Regions from separate parts of the Gracilibacillus sp. Marseille-QA3620 genome, predicted to be linked through region 1. Evidence: predicted binding sites of a transcription regulator. Region 1 holds the regulator's gene; the other holds the start of a gene.

Region 1 (7,553 bases):
GTCACCTTGAGGGCGGTCAAGCAATTCCATGCGCTCAAGCTGCTTCTGACGGCTCTGTGCCCTCTTGGTTGTGGACGCACGTGCGATATTTCGCTGCACGAAATCCCTTAGCTTGGCAATCTCATCCTGCTGCTTTTCAAACAGCTTCTGGTTGCGCTCATATTCCTCTGCTTTTTGGACAAGGTATTTGCTATAATTGCCTGTATATTTACTGATGGACGTACGTGAAAGCTCCATGACCTGATTGACGACCTTATCGAGGAAGTAGCGATCATGGGAGACAATTAAGATAGCGCCAGGATAGGATTGCAAATATCCCTCAAGCCAGGATAGCGTATCGATATCAAGATGGTTAGTCGGCTCATCGAGAATCAATAAATCAGGCTTCGTCAGCAATAGTTTCCCAAGGGCAAGCCGTGTCTTCTGTCCGCCGCTCAATGAGCTGACAGGTGTAGCATAATCGTAATCGGCAAAATTAAGACCATGCAGGACGGAGCGGATATCATTTTCCATCTGATAGCCTCCGGCATTCTTGAATTGCTCCTGCAAATGATCATAATCCTTCAATATTCGCTCATAACGGGTGCTGTCATGATAGATATCAGGGTCAGACATGGATTTCTCCAAGGCGCGCAAGTCTTCCTCCTGCTTTTGCAGATTGGCGAACACCGTCAACATCTCATCCCAGATGGATAGGTCAGAATTCAAGCCTGTATGCTGGGCAAGATAGCCGATTGTAGTTCCCTTTGGCATGAAGATATTGCCGCCATCATGCGAAAGCTGACCAGCGATAATCTTCAGGAGGGTGGATTTCCCAGCGCCATTGCGGCCAACGAGAGCAATTCGGTCTTTCGATTGCACTTCAAGCTTAATACTGGACAAAATTGCTTCTGCACCATAATATTTGGATACATTGTTAACTTGTAAAATTATCATGATTCTCACCTCAAGAAGTACTAGCCTTAGTGTATCTTACGGAGTCTGGGAACCGCAACTGAATAGGACATATGTGAATATTTACACAAACGTTACCACGAAATTGAAATATATTATAAGATAAAGGTAGAGGGGGAATGGCGATGAGTGAATTCACTCATTTCAATGAGCAGGGAAGAGCGAAGATGGTTGATATTGCGCATAAGCCTGAGACAACCCGCATCGCGATAGCGGAATCAAGCATTTTAGTTAAGGAAGAGATTTATGAGAAAATCAGTTCCGGTGAAATGGAAAAGGGTGACGTCTTAGCTGTGGCCCAAGTGGCTGGCATTATGGCAGCGAAGAAAACATCTGATATAATTCCTATGTGCCATCCGATTTCCCTCAAAGGAATAGACATCCGTTTCTTTTGGGAAGCTGAACAAGAACAGAGGCGTCTGCGCATCCAGGTGTCTGTGAAGACGAAGGGAAGCACAGGTGTAGAAATGGAAGCCCTAACAGCGGCCTCGGTTACTGCGCTGACCGTTTATGACATGTGCAAGGCCATTGATAAGGGCATGGTTATCGGAGAAACATATCTAGTTAAGAAGACAGGCGGAGTATCCAGTCCGGATTTCCAAAAACAATTGGACGAGAATAAGCATAGGGGACTCTAATAGTAAGGGAGAAGGGAAAGAAATGTTGCAGGAGAATACAAAAATACCACAAGCGACAGCGAAGCGGCTGCCGCTGTACTACCGATTTATACAGAACTTACATGCCTCCGGGAAGCTGAGGGTGTCCTCAGCAGAGCTGAGTGAGGCCGTCAAAGTCGATTCCGCGACAATCAGGAGAGATTTCTCCTATTTCGGAGCGCTAGGAAAGAAAGGCTACGGCTATAATGTCAATTACTTGCTGTCCTTCTTCCGTAAGACACTAGACCAGGATGAGCTCACTCAAGTGGCCCTGATTGGTGTCGGGAACCTGGGGACTGCTTTCTTGAACTATAATTTCATGAAGAATAATAATACGAAGATTGAAATTGCCTTTGATGTATCGCCTGAGAAGGTGGGAACCTTCATCGGGGACGTGCCAATCTTTGATATGGATGCACTTGAGAGCAAGCTCGCAAACTCAAATATCAAGGTGGCTATTTTAACGGTACCAGCCCAAGCGGCTCAACCTATTACGGACAGGCTTGTGGCAGCAAATGTGAAAGCCATACTGAACTTTACGCCAGCACGTTTAAGTGTACCAGATTCCATTCGGGTCCATCATATTGACCTGGCTGTAGAGCTTCAATCGCTTGTTTATTTCTTAAAGCATTATCCTTCTGGTGGAAACGAAGAAATAAAAGAAGACGAAAAAGCAGAAAATCTCGAAGAATAAACTTCGAGATTTTCTGCTTTATTTGCTCTTTGGCTGCTGTTCGTTTTTCATTTGCTTGATCTTGCGGTGGATACCGATAAAGCGAATACCGGATCCAATATCAAGCGTTGCCAGGATGACCAGGAAGTAAGTAAAGAAATCCCAGCCGCTCCTTGTTACATTTTGGACTGCGAAAAAGATAAACACAGCCCCCAGGATGAAATAAATCGTTGCCATATACAACGGTGATCGTCTCATAATAAACCTCCGATAAAACTTTGTGCCTTCTCCATCTCTTTGATTAAATCACCTGAATAGGTGGAAAGGAGGACAACAAGTGTATTCATGCTAACGTGCGCAATGATTGGCACAATAATTCTGCCTGTTTTGACATAGAGATAGGCGAATGTGAAGCCCATCGCTGAATAAAGCAAGGTATGCTCAGGCTCGCCGTGTGCAAGTGAAAAGATAACTGAGCTGATTAAAGCGCTAAGGAAGAACCCAAACCGCTTATATAATAGTGCCCCGAATAGAATCTTCCGGAACACGATTTCCTCCAAAATGGGTCCAATGACAGAAGTAATTAGAATTACAACTGGAAACATCTCGATTAAGGCGAGGATATTCTTTGTGTTCTCAGATTCTCCCTTAATGTTGAAAATCTGCTGTTCAATCGTACCCGCAACAGCCTGGGCAATCAAGGCAAGGAAGATTCCTCCGACAGCCCATGCAAGAGAACTGCCAAGCGGCATACGCTCCCACCGTTCCATTTCATTACGCTCATTCCTCAAGAAGAATAACGTAATGATGAGGGCAATGAAGAAGCTGATAATAATCCAATAGACGACTGAATAGATGGCTACTTGATCCTCGGCCACGAAGTTCGGCAGAATCCATCCCATTAGAGGTAGACCGATAATGCTCGATAGCTGCATGGCAACGTATATAAGGACAATCAGCCAATAATTTTTCTTCAAAGACAAAACTCCTTTAATGACAAGTATCCAAATCAAGCGGGCTTAATGTCAGCCCAATACGAAAAAGCTACACCATCATTCTACCCGTTTTTCCCCCTTAGGTACAATTGCAAAACTTTTCCCTTTATATATAACATAATCTGCCCTGCAAAGGGGTATACTAGCCCAAGTGAAAGCGGAGAAAATGACCTTATAAAATTTTCTAAAATTTTCGCTCATATCTCTTGCAAATCAGATAGTCTTTATTTAATATATAAATTGTGTTAGCACTCATACCTAATGAGTGCTAATAAAAATGGAGATAACTTTAAGGAGGTAGTTTTACTTGTTAAAGCCACTAGGAGATCGCGTTGTGATTGAACTTGTCGCACAAGAGGAGAAAACTGCAAGCGGCATCGTGTTACCTGACACTGCCAAAGAAAAACCATCTGAAGGCAAAATCGTAGCGGTAGGCACAGGCCGTGTCCTTGAGAATGGGGAGCGTGTAGGATTGGAAGTATCCGAAGGCGACCACATTATCTTCTCTAAATACGCAGGTACTGAAGTGAAATACGAAGGCAACGAATACTTAATTTTACGTGAAAGCGACATTTTAGCTGTAATCGGATAAGCAAAGCTAATGTCGGTTAAAAAATATCATACTACAAAATTTTGAGGAGGTAATTTACGAATGGCTAAAGACATTAAATTTAGTGAAGAAGCACGCCGCGCTATGCTTCGCGGGGTTGACGCATTAGCTGATACAGTAAAAGTTACACTTGGACCGAAAGGACGCAATGTTGTACTTGAGAAGAAATTCGGTTCTCCGCTTATCACAAACGATGGTGTAACAATCGCGAAAGAAATTGAGCTTGAAGATGCATTCGAAAACATGGGTGCGAAGCTTGTTGCTGAAGTAGCAAGCAAAACAAACGAAATCGCTGGTGACGGTACGACAACTGCGACTGTTCTTGCTCAAGCGATGATTCGTGAAGGATTAAAGAACGTAACTGCTGGCGCTAACCCAATGGGCGTACGTAAAGGAATCGAGAAAGCTGTTTCTGTTGCAATCGAAGAATTACAAGCTATCTCTAAACCAATCGAAGGCAAAGCTTCTATCGCACAGGTTGCGGCAATCTCTTCTGCTGACGAAGAAGTAGGTCAATTGATTGCTGAAGCGATGGAACGCGTTGGCAACGACGGCGTTATCACAATCGAAGAATCTAAAGGATTCACAACTGAGCTAGATGTTGTTGAAGGTATGCAATTCGACCGCGGATATTCTTCTCCATACATGGTAACGGACTCTGACAAAATGGAAGCAGTCCTTGAAAATCCATACATCTTAATCACTGACAAGAAAATTTCCAACATCCAAGAAGTACTTCCTGTCCTTGAGCAAGTTGTTCAACAAGGCAAACCATTATTGTTGATCGCAGAAGATGTTGAAGGTGAAGCGCAAGCAACACTTGTTGTGAACAAACTTCGCGGAACATTCAATGCTGTAGCGGTTAAAGCTCCAGGATTCGGCGACCGTCGTAAAGCAATGCTTGAAGATATCGCTGCATTAACTGGCGGTGAAGTAATCACAGAAGAACTAGGACGCGACCTTAAATCCGCGACACTAGATTCTCTTGGACGCGCTGCAAAAGTTGTTGTAACGAAAGAAACAACAACAATCGTCGAAGGCGCTGGCGAAACAAGCGAAATCGGTGCTCGCATCAACCAAATCCGTTCACAATTAGAAGAAACAACTTCTGAATTCGATAAAGAAAAACTTCAAGAGCGTCTTGCTAAACTTGCTGGCGGTGTAGCCGTTATCAAAGTTGGCGCCGCTACTGAAACAGAACTAAAAGAACGCAAACTTCGTATCGAAGACGCACTTAACTCCACTCGTGCCGCTGTTGAAGAAGGTATCGTAGCTGGTGGTGGTACTGCACTTGTAAGTGTGTACAACAAAGTAGCTGAAATCGAACTAGAAGGCGACGCGCAAACAGGCGTAAACATCGTTCTTCGTGCACTAGAAGAACCAGTTCGCCAAATCGCATTCAATGCAGGCCTAGAAGGATCTGTTGTTGTAGACCGTTTAAAACGCGAAGAAATCGGCATCGGCTTCAACGCAGCTAACGGCCAATGGGTAAACATGATTGAAACTGGTATCGTTGACCCAACGAAAGTAACTCGTTCTGCACTTCAAAACGCAGCATCTGTTGCAGCTATGTTCTTAACAACTGAAGCAGTTGTTGCTGACAAGCCAGAAGAAAACGCTGGCGGCGGAATGCCTGACATGGGTGGCATGGGCGGAATGGGCGGCATGATGTAACTTCCACAGGACGTGGTGGCTAAAGTCTCGCGGCAGGACGCCGCGGTTTAAGCCTAAGTTCCTCTGTCTACCTCATTCAAAGAAGCATCTCACAAGTTGAAAAACTTGCGGGATGCTTCTTTAGGTTTGAAGGGGTATTCGACAAATATCGGGGAGTGACAGGCACCAAGCCAAAAGGTGTTAGGGATGGGGGAGCAGATTGGTTCGATTGAAGCAGGGAAACAAGCCGATTTCATCCTAGTAGAAACAGATGCTGTTAATATGTTTCCTATCTTTGACCTTTATTCAGCGTTGGTATACTCTGCGAATGCCGGCAATGCAAGAGATGTCTTCATCGCAGGGAAGCGATTGATCGATTTTGATATCAAGCAATTAAGAGAAGAGCTTGCTTTGGCCATGGAACAGTGCGGATTCAATAGCATGGCGTTAAGCAATGGGATAAGAGAGATAATCGAATGATCGTCCTCTCTCTTTGATTAGTTTCTCCAAATAAGAGCGTATATCCGAGGGGATATACGCTCTTGTTAATGTGATTATTTGTTATATAGTATGATTTATTTTATGTTTTTGTAGATAATAAAATTTAATTTTAACTCAAAATAAAATATTATGTCAATAATAAATTTGCTTATTTAGTAAAAAATGTTATAATAGTCTTACAGTTGTTTATTATCCGTATTTCAAATTCCGTTGAACCGTGTGAAGATAGAATTTGGATACGTTTTTTTATATCCTTTTATAAACGGAAGAAAGAAGTCAAACAATTGTGTGAGCTTTAAAATTCTCGGTAACCAAGTTTTTATTCTCAAGGAGGACTTGAATAATGAATCTGATCAATAAGAAAGTTACACACAAGCGTTTTGGCATGGGAAGTATCGTTAAGCATAATGATTCTAGCATTGAAATAAATTTCGAATCAGAAAATAAACTATTTGTTTTCCCTGATGTATTTGGAAAGCACTTAAAAATACATGATAAGAGTGATGCGGAGTCACTCGAGAAAATTATACAAAAGAAAGAAGATGAACGAAGAGAGGAAGAATGGAAAAAGGAAGAGGAAAAAAAGCTGCAGCAAAAAAAACAAGAGCTTCGAATAGAACACGAAAAACTAATGAAAAATCATAAGCTCCATCCTGAATCACAAATGGTTTTTTGGTGTGATAAAGAAGAGAGAAATCTTGCCTTTTCAGAGTGGAGAGTCTTTTCAGGGGTCATAAAAAGTGGCAGTAACAAGGGGAATCCGAACAAGCCGGTCCGCCTGCACCAAAATAGTGCGGTCCTGTTAACGGCAATCGACCCCGGCATGCCTGAAAAAGACAGACGTATTTTAGGCGTCTATATGGTAAATGAAAAATTTATCGGCAAGCTTTGTAAGGATGGGACTATTCCTGCTCATTCCAAATACAGAATCCAGCTTACCGAAGAGGAGTCAGATCAGCTTCGCTTCTGGGAGTATTATGTTAATCAAAAATCTCCGGATAAAATGACATGGAATACAGGGAAATACCGTTATTTCGATAATTTATGGATGGCTCAAATCTTGCTTGATATCATTTCATTGAAAAGGGATCCAAATGAGCGAGAGCTGGCACAACAATTTTTTGACCATTATTGTAAAATGAATCAGATAGCTGAGCAGGAGATACCAAAGCGGAATGGCGTATTAATGCGTGCTTAGAAAACTAAATGAATGGAGAGAAGCTTCTCATGAGTTCAAGTAACTTGTGGGAGGCTTCTTTTTTTTGACCTCGTACAGTTGGCTATTTTACAAAAAAAGGATTGTCTGCTGCTTTATCGAATAGTACATAAAGGACCAAAACTACACTTCGAGAGGTGAATGAATGATGAAAAAGAGAAAGGGTCTGTACGTCATATTGATATTGATTAGTGTTGTTTTTCTGTCATTTGCGAATGGTCAACCGCTTAGTGAAGCAGGTGCAGCTAAAGGGAATTCAAAGGTAAAGGATTTTAAGGTGGAAGAATATTTTAAG
Region 2 (7,553 bases), 240 kb from region 1:
GGCATATAAATCCTCTTCTAATCGGCTTGCATGTGCCTCTGCCTGCTTTACTGCATCCTTGACTCCGGCGTTGTAATAGTGTGCGCCAATTTGTTCAGCAAAGAAGTCAAGGATGCTTCCTGCAGCTAGTTCACCAATCTCCTCGTCACGTTCCTGGTGAAAAAAATATTGAATATCACTGATGATTTGCTTTCTCTCCTCAGCATTCCATTTGACTAGCATCAAACTTTCCTCCTTTTTGACAGAAAAAGGTAGAGGAATCATCTCCTCTACCCTATCTTACTCGATATCAGCCTTGAGTAACAGGCTTCTTTAAGTTTCTTGTTAACATCTGATATGCATGTTCGACAGATTCATCACTTGGGGAGCTAATCTCAGATAGCGGATATTTATAACCGAGGGTTTCCCATTTGTAGACACCAAGCTGGTGATAAGGCAGAATTTCTACCTTCTCAACATTTTCTAGTGTACCGATGAAGTCACCTAAACGCTCCAAATATTCATCCTGATCATTGATGGTCGGCACTAACACGTGTCTGATCCAAACTGGCATTTTCTTATCAGAGAGATAACGGGCAAATTCCAGAATGTTTTCATTCGGCTTGCCTGTGAGTTTAATATGGCGTTTGCTGTCAATATGCTTCAAATCGAGAAGAATCAAGTCCGTATATTTCAACAACTCTTCAAGCTGCGCATGGAACTCAGGTGTGTTTGCATAGCATCCGCCTGATGTATCAATTGTTGTATGAATGCCTTTTTCCTTGCATTGCTTGAACAATTCAATCAGAAACGGTATTTGCAAAAGCGGCTCTCCGCCGCTGACTGTAATACCGCCGCCAGATGCATCCATAAATGCTTTATATTGAACGGCCTCTGCCACGATTTCATCCGGTGTCATTTTATTACCAGTACCGATTTTCCATGTATCAGCATTATGGCAGTATTGGCAGCGTAACAAGCAGCCTTGAGTAAATACTATATATCGGATCCCTGGGCCATCTACTGTTCCGCAAGTTTCAACAGAGTGAATATTCCCGTATATCATGAGATCCCATCCTTTCTTTGCAAAAAAATGTAAGTTCGTTTTTATAAGAGAGTCCCCCTGCCTTTTAACAGGGAGACTCTGTTTTGTTCTAGAAGTAATCTTCTATTCTATTACATTGTTTCGTGGAACGTACGGTTGATAACATCGATTTGCTGCTCACGAGTCAACTTGATGAAGTTAACCGCATATCCGGATACACGGATTGTCAATTGTGGATACTCTTCTGGGTGTTCCATCGCATCAAGCAATGTATCACGGTTGAACACGTTGATGTTTAGGTGGTGACCAGTGTTTGCTGCATAACCGTCAAGGATTGCTGCGAGGTTCGCTACACGTTGTTCTTCATCACGACCAAGCGCTTTTGGCACCATAGAGAATGTGTTAGAGATACCATCTAAAGAGTACTCATATGGAAGCTTCGCTACAGATGATAGGGAAGCAAGAGCACCTTTTGTATCACGTCCGTGCATTGGGTTTGCACCAGGAGCGAATGGCTCGCCAGCGCGACGTCCATCTGGTGTGTTACCTGTTTTCTTACCATACACTACGTTGGAAGTAATTGTAAGAACAGATTGTGTGTGAACAGAGTTACGGTAAGTTTTATGTTTTTTCAATTTGATCATGAAGCGTTTAACAAGATCTACTGCCATGCTGTCTACGCGATCATCGTTGTTTCCGTATTTAGGGAAATCGCCAGTTGTTTTGAAATCAACTGCAAGGCCGTTTTCGTCACGGATTACTTCTACTTTACCATATTTGATGGCACTTAAGGAGTCAGCCGCTACAGACAATCCAGCGATACCAGCCGCCATTGTGCGAAGGATCTCAACATCGTGAAGAGCCATTTCAATGCGCTCGTAGCTGTATTTATCATGCATGTAGTGAATAACATTCAATGTGTTGATGTAAAGCTCTGCAAGCCATTCCATCATGCTATCGAATTTCTCCATTACTTCATCGAAATCAAGCACATCAGATGTGATTGGTGCGAAGTTAGGAGCTACTTGAATTTTAAGTTTTTCATCGACACCGCCGTTGATAGCGTAAAGCAATGCTTTCGCTAGGTTCGCACGAGCGCCGAAGAATTGCATTTGTTTACCGATACGCATAGCAGATACGCAGCATGCGATACCGTAGTCATCACCATATTCTTTGATCATGATGTCATCGTTTTCGTACTGAATTGCACTAGTTTCGATAGACATTTTAGCACAGAACTTCTTGAATCCTTCAGGAAGCTTAGTAGACCATAATACAGTCAAGTTTGGCTCTGGAGCTGGTCCAAGGTTAGATAATGTGTGCAAGAAACGGAAGGAGTTCTTTGTAACAAGTGTTCTGCCGTCTAATGCCATACCACCGATTGATTCTGTTACCCATGTTGGGTCACCGCTGAACAATTGGTTGTAATCAGGAGTACGAGCAAATTTCACAAGACGCAGCTTCATGATGAAGTGGTCAACGATTTCTTGTGCTTCAACTTCTGTTAATGTGCCTTCACGAAGGTCACGCTCAATGTAGATATCTAGGAATGAAGATGTACGTCCTAGAGACATTGCCGCACCATTTTGCTCCTTGATTGCTGCAAGGTAACCGAAGTATAACCATTGAACAGCTTCTTTCGCATTTGTAGCTGGTTTAGAGATATCGAAGCCGTAGATTTCAGCTAATTGTTTTAATTCGTTTAATGCGCGAATTTGTTCGCTCAATTCTTCACGTTGGCGAATAACGTCCTCAGACATTGTTCTCGCACCAAAGTTTTTCAATTCTGTTTTACGCTCAGAGATCAAGAAGTCTACACCATATAGAGCTACACGACGGTAGTCACCGATGATGCGTCCACGTCCGTAAGCATCTGGAAGACCAGTGATGATACCAGCTTTACGAGCAAGCTTCATTTCGTCTGTGTAAGCATCGAATACGCCTTGGTTATGTGTTTTGCGGTAGTCAGTAAAGATTTTTTGTACTTCTTCATCAACTGTGAAACCGTAAGATTCAGCAGCATTTACTGCCATGCGGATTCCGCCGAATGGTTGAAGTGAGCGTTTGAATGGTTTGTCAGTTTGGAAACCAACAATCGTTTCAAGCTCTTTATTTAAGTATCCTGGACCGTGGGAAGTAATAGTAGATACTACTTTAGAATCGAGATCAAGCACGCCGCCTGCTTCGCGTTCTTGTTTTGTAAGATCCATTACTTGTGCCCATAGTTGGTTAGTTGCTTCTGTTGGACCTGCTAAGAATTCGTCATTTCCAGTGTATGGAGTGATGTTTTTCATGATGAAGTCACGTGTGTTAACTTCTTTCTGCCAGTCTCCGCCAGCAAATCCTCTCCATGCATCTTGTACTTTCGTTAATACTTGTTCCATTTTGAAACCTCCATTATCCTGCATTTTTTTATGCGTCAAATGATTGAGTTAATGATTATTTTTTGTATAACAGTTATCTATAATCAAATGATACACCCAAAATGTGATTTTGTGAACAACATTTTTTTGAACATCTTGTGAAAATGTTAACATTCCTTATATATCAAGGGTTTTGGAAGTTTATTAATTTTTACCATTTTTAAAATCGCTATTTTTCGCCAAACTGTTACATAAAAAAATGTCGAAAAAACAGAACTGTACTATAAAAGGCTACCAATCAGATGGCAGCCTTTTCATTTTCTTCAGCTTTCTTTTTCTTTGACTCGGTTCTTAAATGCTTCCTTTGTTACAATGTACTCTTCCTCTGTTTCATGAATCTCATGATTACCGCCTGTTTCCGCATCATGCGGAAACTCGCCTGGATGGCCCTTTTTCTTATGATTAAAGCCGACGCCTCTGCTCATGATCTCATCCCTCCTTTTGCTTCCTAGTGTGCCACATCAAGGAGGAAATATGATTAATACGTGTACACCGCATGTTTGAGAAGAGCTGGCAATACTTCCGTAGAAAATGGAATATGCAATCGCTCTGTCCGCTTATGAGCATCCTTGCCATATGGACCAATATTCACTGTCGGCACATCAAGACCGGCAATTAATTCAAGCGGTATATCATAACCCTCACCATATAAAGGCATCTCCTTCTCCAGCACCTTAGCAACCTTATCTCTGTCGCGGAGACGGAAATAACTTACATCAGATAGGCCAGGGAAATAAGATATGATTCCAATCTCTTCATTATAATCCTTCTTCGCCTTATCGATGCAGCCAGCAACTACTGCTCTAGCACGCTCATCCCTTTCTCCATCCTTTAAGTACACATGAGGATAATAAGGAGGTGAAAGCATAATTAAGTAGAAGGGTGCCAACGACTTAAAATAGGAAGAAATCACTCCTGCAATGGCCGCTGTCAATTTCCCCATATTGGCTCCTAAATCCTGTTCAAGCTTCTTCACATGCTCTTCAATGGCCTGACGGAATGCACTTCCATGCTCCTTTAGCCCCTTTTCATATAACTCCCAATACGTATACACCTGTGGTTTAACAATCTTGCGTGCACTGACTCCATCTTCATAGCCCAATGCTTGATACGTTTTCTCCAATCGTTCTCCAATGTACTCACTGCTGTCCTGACCGATTTTCTTCAGCTTGCCCATCACTTCCTCCGGGGTTTGAAGGAGTGTCAAGATATTTAGCAGGATATAGGAACTCGTCGGTGTTTGGACATCATAGGATTCCTTCAAGTCTGTCAGCTTTAGAGTCGTTGGCAGAGGATTCCGTTCCCCTTGTGCCTGTTCAAGAAAGACTGTCGCAAGCTCGGTTCTCTCAGCATACACACTCGCCATCCATGCAGCATTCAGTCCTTCTAACGGCTCCCCTACATGCGTTTCCGTCCCTATACAATAGATAAGCGGAAGCATTTTTCCAACCGAGCCGGTATAGAAATACTTTGACCGATCACCAGGATACGCTCCAAAGCTCGGCTCTGAACAAATCGTCAGTTCATAATTCAATCCATATTTCGAGCGAATCTCATCCAATAATTCGACCCCAGCAAACATTCCTGCTGAATAACGTTCTTCATCCGGGGTTGCCAATAGCAAAAGATTGTATCCAAGATCCTCTTTCTGACAAACTTCTGATATTAAAGCCATCTGCGCAGCTAGTCCGGCTTTCATATCCATGATGCCCCTGCCGAAGATCCATTCACCTGACTGGAGATCCTCCTTGGCATCCTCTGGCAGCTCCTCCCGCTCCAATGCTCTTGTATAATCAATTGGTGAAAAGGCCAATGATGTAAGCCGCCCAAAGTCCTCTACCCCAACCACGTCATAATGGCTTAATAGAATGATCGTACGATTAGCTTCATTATTTCCTTTATACAAACAGGCAACAGCCTTCCGCTCAAGCACATCATGCTTAATTGCCTTTTTGAAAATATACTCGGGATGCTGCTGATAATATGGCAATTCCATTAGGATAGAGACAATCTCCTCCTCCATCCGAAGCTCTCCCCTTGTACCTGTCACACTTGGAACTCTCACCAATCGGAGCAATATGTCTAAAATACCTTCTTTTGTATTCCAATGCCCTATACTCATAGCGACCCCCACTTCAAAATCTCACTCATTTCTTTCCATTATACCAGTTAAAGTTAGAATATTCCGTTCATTCTATTTGTTGCGAAAGCAAAGGTGGATTTGGGATACTTGAAGGAGATTAAGGGGTGTTAGCAAATGCGAATAAAAGAAATAAATCTTCATCATATACAGATGAAGCTAAAGAACCCATTCACCAATAGCTTCAGTACTGTGAAAGATCGGCGCTTTATTATCATTGAAGCCGTTCTGGAGGATGGACTAACAGGATGGGGAGAATGTGTTGCCTTCGAACATCCTTGGTACACGGAAGAAACCATTTATACATGTGCGCACCTATTAAAGGATGTACTCATCCCCTCCGTAATGAATAAGCCAATCCGCCACCCGGATGATCTAACCGCCCTCTTCGCTCCTGTACGGCGAAACCCAATGGCGAAAAGCGCTTTGGAAGGAGCTGTCTGGGATCTTTATGCGAAGAAGAACGGCCTTTCACTGGCAAAGGCTTTAGGCGGAGAGAAGAAACGAATTGAAGCAGGTATTAGTATCGGCTTGAAGGAAACAGATGAGGAGCTTTTCAGTACTATTGACGAGGCTCTTAAACAGGGCTATAAGCGTATCAAATTAAAGATTAAGCCTGGCCAGGATATATCGCTCATCAGCAAGGTCCGCACTCGCTATCCAAGCCTTCCAATCATGGCAGATGCCAACTCAGCCTATACATTGGCAGACTTAGAACGACTACACGCGCTTGACCAATATGATTTAATGATGATTGAACAGCCGCTTGCCTATAATGACTTATACGAGCATGCTCTGTTGCAAAAAGAATTACACACAAAAATCTGCCTTGATGAAAGCATCCAATCCGCTCATGACGCCCTGCAAGCTATCCAATTCGGCAGCTGCCAGGTCATCAATCTGAAAATCGGACGCGTCGGCGGACTATCTGAATCCTTGAAAATTCTCAAGCTATGTGAGGAAGCTGGCATTGACGTCTGGTGCGGAGGAATGCTCGAGACGGGAATCAGCCGGGCACATACGATTGCCCTTGCTTCCATGAATGCAGTCAATCTCCCTGGAGATATCTCCAGCACCCAAAATTATTGGCATCAGGATATCACCATTCCAGAGGTTGTTGTATCAAATGGCTATATTGTAGTACCAGAAAATCCTGGTACAGGCTTTGAGATTGACCGCAAAGCGCTTGAAGCCTTCACGATTCACAAAGAGTGCTTCCATGCATAATCTTCCATATTCAGGGTAAAGAAAAGAAAACCACAAATGGGAGATGATGTCGCTATGTCAAAAGACAAAAAGCAATTATCTAGGGGTAAAATGGATAATCCGGAACATACACTCACAGATAAAGAGCATATACTAGATAAATTTGAGGAAGAGCAAAACGTAGACCCGATTCCGATTGAGGACCTACGTCAGGAGAATAAGGAAGAACGGCACAAGCATGACACGAAGCAATCCTCCTCAAGCGAGAAGAAATTTAAGCCTGAAAAGCAGAAGACTGATTAACCAAACACCCCCGGATGAAACATCCGGGGGTGTTAAATTTATTTATTTTTCATCAAGAACTTCATAACCATCGGTCACAATAGACAGCTTCCCAGTCTCCGGATTAATCACCATCCCTGTCACAGGAATATGAGCCGGAATTAAGGGATGATTCTTTATCAAATTCACGCTCTCATTCACACTTTCCTGAACATTAGAGAATCCTTTCACCCAGCTGTTCACCTTAATGCCTACATTCTCTAATGTCTGGAATGTTTCCTCCGGCACCCCATTGTCTTTCATTTTATCAATGAACACATCAGGATCAATCGTGGACATCCCGCAATCCTCATGTCCAACGACAAACACTTCCTCCGCACCAAGTGCATGAATGGCCACAAGCACAGAACGCATCACACTGCCAAACGGATGATTCACAATAGCTCCTGCCGTCTTGATGATCTTCACATCTCCATTG

Evidence for each region. The regulator Rex, encoded in region 1, represses fermentation and respiration genes when NADH is low (regulators of the CRP and FNR family bind a similar motif). The targets are predictions, from matches to a motif close to TTGTGAAATATTTCACAA.
Region 2: the regulator Rex is predicted to act here: its motif matches at 3,544-3,561, upstream of pflB (formate C-acetyltransferase).

Annotation. Positions count from the first base shown of each region.
Region 1 covers NZ_CM143102.1:254,028-261,580, forward strand. Annotated here, with positions in the region: gene ACY8DX_RS01430 (ABC-F family ATP-binding cassette domain-containing protein) at 1-936, opposite strand, end outside; gene moaC (cyclic pyranopterin monophosphate synthase MoaC) at 1,080-1,592, shown strand; gene ACY8DX_RS01440 (redox-sensing transcriptional repressor Rex) at 1,615-2,304, shown strand; gene ACY8DX_RS01445 (YdiK family protein) at 2,323-2,541, opposite strand; gene ACY8DX_RS01450 (CPBP family intramembrane glutamic endopeptidase) at 2,538-3,260, opposite strand; gene groES (co-chaperone GroES) at 3,586-3,870, shown strand; gene groL (chaperonin GroEL) at 3,931-5,562, shown strand; gene ACY8DX_RS01465 (amidohydrolase family protein) at 5,749-6,021, shown strand; gene ACY8DX_RS01470 (malate synthase) at 6,386-7,240, shown strand; gene blaOXA (class D beta-lactamase) at 7,407-7,553, shown strand, end outside.
Region 2 covers NZ_CM143102.1:492,295-499,847, reverse strand. Annotated here, with positions in the region: gene ACY8DX_RS02520 (DUF2164 domain-containing protein) at 1-222, opposite strand, end outside; gene pflA (pyruvate formate-lyase-activating protein) at 290-1,045, opposite strand; gene pflB (formate C-acetyltransferase) at 1,156-3,408, opposite strand; gene ACY8DX_RS02505 (hypothetical protein) at 3,711-3,872, opposite strand; gene ACY8DX_RS02500 (M20/M25/M40 family metallo-hydrolase) at 3,926-5,569, opposite strand; gene menC (o-succinylbenzoate synthase) at 5,705-6,814, shown strand; gene ACY8DX_RS02490 (hypothetical protein) at 6,869-7,096, shown strand; gene ACY8DX_RS02485 (beta-class carbonic anhydrase) at 7,139-7,553, opposite strand, start outside.